One region of the Duganella sp. AC917 genome, then DNA from elsewhere that is predicted to be linked to it. Evidence: predicted binding sites of a transcription regulator. Region 1 holds the regulator's gene; the other holds the start of a gene.
The links. Region 1 encodes NrdR, which represses ribonucleotide reductase genes. Its sites were predicted from a motif close to CACNANATNTNGTG; they were not measured.
Positions count from the first base shown of each region.

Region 2: ACZ0BA_RS26920 (ribonucleoside-diphosphate reductase subunit alpha) is a predicted target of NrdR. The motif match lies at 1,283-1,296, and genes of this name have one in related genera.

Region 1 is NZ_OZ409848.1:3,266,316-3,269,292, forward strand. It holds gene ACZ0BA_RS14155 (PilW family protein) at 1-784, opposite strand, end outside; gene pilV (type IV pilus modification protein PilV) at 781-1,356, opposite strand; gene nrdR (transcriptional regulator NrdR) at 1,449-1,919, opposite strand; gene glyA (serine hydroxymethyltransferase) at 2,014-2,977, opposite strand, start outside.
Region 2 is NZ_OZ409848.1:6,167,634-6,170,610, reverse strand. It holds gene ACZ0BA_RS26920 (ribonucleoside-diphosphate reductase subunit alpha) at 1-1,111, opposite strand, end outside; gene ampD (1,6-anhydro-N-acetylmuramyl-L-alanine amidase AmpD) at 1,387-2,007, opposite strand; gene ACZ0BA_RS26910 (sigma-54-dependent transcriptional regulator) at 2,004-2,977, opposite strand, start outside.

The sequences.
Region 1 (2,977 bases):
CCCGCGTGTTGTTCTCGCCGTGCAAAAGCAGCGCGACTTTCACGCTGCAGACGCGCTTCCAGTAGGTCTTGCGATGCAAATCGCGCCGCAGTTCGTCCGGCGTGGCGCCGACCAGCGCCAACGCCGCGTCCATGTCGTTGATGGCGGTGGCGTTGACGAAAGTGTTGGGAACGCCATCGGCCGGATCATCGCTATCGAGGCCGTACAGCACCTGGAAGGAATCGACGCCGCGCACGATGGCGTCCGCGCCCCAGCCCGCCGCACTGCGATACTTGCAGCGCAATTCCGGCTCGCCACCGGCATCGGCGCCGACATAGAAAATGCTCCAGCCGCGCTCGATCACGACCGATGGCGCGCCGACGCCGAAGCCGGCGCAGTTGAGGGCGGAGCCGTCGCCGTTCGCGCCGGCGCCATATCCCGAGAAGCGCACAGCGAGCACATCGCTGCCATTGGCCACATCCGGCGCCACGCCGTCGATACCGTCGCTGGCCTTGCTGATGCTGCTCGCGTCGAGCCCGGCGATGGCTGCGGGCTCGTGCGCGGCCAGTTCGGCCGGCGCCTCCTTGCTGTCCCAGTTGACGTAAGCGCCCTGCCGTATCGCCTGCGAAATAATCTCCAGCGCGTAGCGGCCACTATCGCTGATCCACGTGTTTTCGCTGTGACTGCGATAGCTGCCACTGGTGGCCAGCAACAATCCACTGGCCAGCAACGTCAACACCAAGCCCAGGCCGGTGGCGATGACCAGTTCGATGATGGTCCAGCCCCGCTGGCGCGCCCGCCTCATGGCGCCCCCGCAGCCATTAATAGCGGCAGCGCCACGCCGGGCACGTACTCGCCGGCCTCGTCCTTGCGCGGCGTGCCGTCCGGATTCTTGCCGCGCCAGCCTACCTTGATCACCAACGGCGCACCGGCGCCACCGCTGCACGTCCAGCGCAATCTACCGCCCGACCACAAGCCTGCGTCGCGACACATCACCGCGCGGCCCGCCGGCAGGTTCTCGCGCATCAGCGCCTTGATTTCATAAAGATCGAACGCGGCCAACTGCGCGCCATCGCAGGCGCCGCCATAGCACAGCGCGGCCGGCGCCGGCGGGTCGGGCTCGGCGAGCACGTCGTAATCGAGAGTGAGGTAGGGGTTGGCGCCATCGGCCAGGCGCATTTGTTCGGGATTGGCGCGCATGCGTTCGGCCATGCCGACGGCCAGCCACGAAGCCTGCGCCAGCAAGGTGGATTGATGCCGGGCGCGCAGTGCCGCCAGTTGCATCGAAACGCCGCCGACGATGCCCAGTGCCAGCACGAGCACGGCGATCATCACTTCAACCAGGGTAAAGCCGGCAACAGCACGGGCCGTGGGCATGCACACCTCCGCAAGTCAGCAGGACTATGCTAGACGGTAGCAGCGGCCAATGGCCGAGGTATGAGGTGGATCAAAGGTGCGCTAGCAGGATGCTAGCTTTTGCGTGGCTTGCGGTCCTGTCCGACTTCGGCGATGGCGTCCTGGAACTCGGCCAGGTCTTCGAAGTTTTTATAGACCGAGGCGAAGCGGATGTACGCGATCTTGTCCAGACGCTGCAACTCCTGCATCACCAGCTCGCCGATGTAGCCGGTATCGACTTCGCGCTTGCCGCTGGTGAGCAATTTTTCTTCGATCGACAATACGGCCGCGTCAACGGCGGGCGCCGCGACCGGGCGCTTGCGCAGAGCCAGCGTCAGGCTGCCGCGCAACTTGGCGGCCGAATATTCGGTGCGGCTGCCGTTCTTCTTGACCACATACGGCATGACCAGCTCGATGCGCTCATACGTGGTAAATCGTTTATCGCATTTGCCGCAACGCCGGCGCCGGCGGATGGAATCCCCTTCCTCGGATACACGCGTATCGAGAACCTGGGTATCGTCATGCTGGCAGAACGGACATTTCATATGAGCCATGGGCAAACTTACATTGAACTACTGAACGGGATGCCAGCCACGCCGGCACCCCGCTTTACTACCTGTTGACTACTTTTACAGCGAATTACTTGGCGTAGACAGGATATTTATCCGCCAGCACCTTCACCGCCGCTTTGACGCGCTCGATGGTGGCCGCGTCGTGCGGATTGTCCAGCACGTCGGCGATCAGGTTGCCGACTTCTTCCGCTTCCGCTTCCTTGAAACCGCGCGTGGTCATCGCCGGGCTGCCCAGACGGATGCCGGAAGTCACGAATGGCTTCTGCGGATCGTTCGGGATGCCGTTCTTGTTGGTGGTGATGTGCGCCGTACCCAGGATCGTTTCGGCTTCCTTGCCGGTCAGGTTCTTCGGACGCAGGTCCACCAGCATCACGTGCGACTCGGTGCCGCCGGACACGATGCGCAGGCCGCGCTTGATCAGGGTCTTGGCCAGCACGTCGGCGTTGATGACGACTTGTTGCTGGTAAGCCTTGAACTCGGGCGTCAGCGCTTCTTTAAAGGCGACTGCCTTGCCGGCGATCACATGCATCAGCGGGCCGCCCTGGATGCCCGGGAAGATCGCCGAGTTGATGATTTTCTCGTGCTCGGCCTTCATCAGGATGATGCCGCCGCGCGGGCCGCGCAGCGACTTGTGCGTGGTCGAGGTGACGAAGTCGGCGTGCGGCACCGGGTTCGGGTACAGGCCGGCGGCGATCAGACCGGCGTAGTGCGCCATGTCGACCATGAAGTAGGCGCCAACAGCCTTGGCCACGGCGGCGAAACGCTCGAAGTCGATCTTTTTGGAGAACGCCGACGCGCCGGCGATGATCAGCTTAGGCTTGTGTTCCTTGGCCAGCGCTTCCATGGCGGCGTAGTCGATGTCCTCTTCCGGGGTCAGGCCGTAGGAAACGACGTTGAACCATTTGCCGGACATATTCAGCGGCATGCCGTGGGTCAGGTGGCCGCCTTCGGCCAGCGACATGCCCATGATGGTGTCGCCCGGTTTCAGAACGGCAAAGAACACGCCCTGGTTGGCTTGCGAACCGGAGTTC
Region 2 (2,977 bases), 2.9 Mb from region 1:
ACAGCTGCGAACGCAGGGTGCCCGAATTGAACAGGGTCGGGGTCGACGACATGAAGTCGAACGACGACAGCAGGTTGTAGAACTCGATGGCGCGCGCTTCGCGGTCGCTTTCGTTCAGGGCCAGGCCCATCGCCACGCGCATGTAGAACGCCTGCGGCATTTCGATGCGGACGTCGCGGACGTGCAGGAAGTAGCGGTCGTACAGGGTTTGCAGGCCGATGTAGCCGAACTGCAGATCGCGGTCGGCGACCAGCGCCTTGGCCAGGCGGGCCAGGTCGAATTCAGCCAGCTTGGTATCCAGCAGTTCGTTCTGGATACCCTTGGCGATGTATTGCGGGAAGTAGGTGATGTATTCGGCGGCCGCCGCGCCCTGCGCGACTTCCTTGCCGAAGACTTCCTTACGGATCGTGTGCAGCAGGATGCGGGCCGTCACTTGCGAGTAGGCCGGGTCCTTTTCCATCAGCGCGCGGGCGGCCAGGATGGCGGACTTGTGCAGCTCTTCGACCGGCACGCCGTCGTACAGGTTTTTCAGCGTCTCGGCGACGATGGCGTCGGCGTCGACGTGCTTTTCCAGGCCGATGCAAGCGGCGTTAATCAGGCCGGTGACGCGGTCCATTTCCAGCGGCTTGCGCTCGCCGTTTTCCAGCACGTGGATTTGCGGCGCGGCGATCTTGGCGCTGGCGCCCTGCGCTTCCTTGAGCGCGCGGCGCTCTTCCATGTGTTTGGCGCGGTACAGGACATAGGCGCGGGCGACATCGTGCTCGCCGGAGCGCATCAGCGCCAGCTCGACCTGGTCTTGCACGTCTTCGATGTGGAAGGTGCCGCCCGATGGCTGGCGGCGCACCAGTGCCGTCACGACGCTGGCGGTCAGCTGTTCTACGAGTTCGCGGATGCGCGCGGAGGCGGCGCCCTGGCCGCCGTTCACGGCCAGGAAGGCCTTGGTGACGGCGATCGCGATTTTCGACGGTTCAAACGCGACGACCGCGCCGTTACGGCGGATGATGCGGTAATCACCGAGGTCGCCCGCTGCCGTGGACGGGCTGCTGGCGGTGCTCGCAGCGGCTGCTGGTACCAGCGCTGGATTGATGGTGATGTCTTGTGTAGATTGCATTTAAGCTCCCCGATAACGGCGTGCAGTCAGTGCTGCGCGGCTATGTTTGTAAATAAAAAGGCCAAAATGAAGCGATCAGCCACACCTGCCTGGCTGGTTAAACTACTTTAATATGGGTGGTGAGTTGGTCCAGAGACTTGCTGTGAATTTATTAACCAGTGTCATGTGAACTACTATATCTAGTGATTGTGAAGATCCGATCCACTGATTGTAGTGTTCCGATGAGGCTAATACAAGGGGAAATTTTTGCGTTTCCGCCATTTTTTCGGTTGACTTTACAGAACGCCTTTTACGAAGCGCAATACAGCGCTAGCGGCCACTAACCCGGCCTCCGATATCCGGGTTTCTTCACAGAATTTCCGCCAACTTTTAACATAACAGTTCCAATCGAACAACGGTCCCGGGTCGGTTTTCCGGCCCGGCGCGATGTCCTCGTGGCCCTGGACGTCGGTCAGCGGGTAGCGCCGCCGCAGCGCCTCCGTCAGCGCCGCCAGCGCCCCGTACTGCGCCGGCGCGAACGGCGTGTCGTCGGTGCCTTCGAGCTCGATGCCGACCGAGTAGTCGTTACATTTTTCGCGTCCGCGAAACGACGACGTGCCGGCGTGCCAGGCGCGCTCGTTGGCCGAGACGTACTGGATCACCGTGCCGTCGCGCCGCACGAAGAAATGACTCGACACTTTCAGCCCGCGCAGGTCCGCGAACGAAGGGTCAGCATTATAGTCCACCCGGCCGGTAAACAGGTCGGAGACGTGGGGACCGCCAAAACAGCCGCCCGGCAGGCTGATATTGTGGATCACCAGCAGCGTGATGTCGGCCGGGTCGGGACGGCAGTCGAAGTTCGGGCTGTCGTAGCGGACCGCCGCCGGCCACCAGCCGTCCGCGCCTATGTCGTTCATGCCTCGGGCTCCTGGATGTTCAGCTTTTGCATCTGATAGCGCAGTTGGCGGAAGCTGATGCCCAGCAGCTGCGCGGCCTGTGTGCGGTTGAACTGCGTTTGCGCCAGCGCGCGCAGGATGATGTCGCGTTCGACCTGGTTCAGGTAGTCGGGCAGGCTGGCCGGCAGCGGTTCCGGCTGCGGCGGCGGCGGCGTTGGCGCGGGCGGCTGCGCCTCGGCGTCCGCCTGCGCCGGGATAGTCGGCAGCGGTATCCACATCGGCGCAGACGTTGGCGATGGCCCCGCGCCCTTCAGCGCCAGGTCGGCCACTTCGATCACGCCGTCGTTGGCGAAGGCCAGCGCCCGTTCCAGGATGTTTTCCAGCTCGCGCACGTTGCCCGGGAAGGAATAGCCGCGCAGCGCATCAAGCACGCCTTCCCCCAGCGCCGCCTTGTGCTCGGAAGTGCCGAGCCGCTCCAGTATCGCGCCGGTCAGCACGCCCAGATCGTCGAGCCGCTCGCGCAGCGGCGGCAGACCCAGCTCGATCACATTCAGACGATAGAACAGATCCTGGCGAAAGCTGCCCTGCTCCACGCACTGCGCCAGGTTTTTGTGGGTCGCACTAATAATACGCACGTCGACCGGCTCCTCGGCGGTGGCGCCGATCTTGCGCACGCGCCGCTCCTGGATCGCCCGCAGCAGCTTGACCTGCATCGCCAGCGGCAGGTCGGCCACCTCGTCGAGCATCAGCGTGCCGCCGTCGGCCGCCTGGAAAAAGCCGTCGCGGTCGTCGGCGGCGCCGGTGAAGGCGCCCTTGCGATAGCCGAAAAACTCGGCCTCCATCAGCGCCTCCGGAATCGCGCCGCAGTTGACGGCGACGAACGGTTTGCTGGCGCGCGAGCTTTGCGCGTGGATTTCGCGCGCCGCCAGCTCCTTGCCGCTGCCCGATTCGCCGTGGATGGCGATCGGCGCCATCGAGCGCGCCAGCCGGG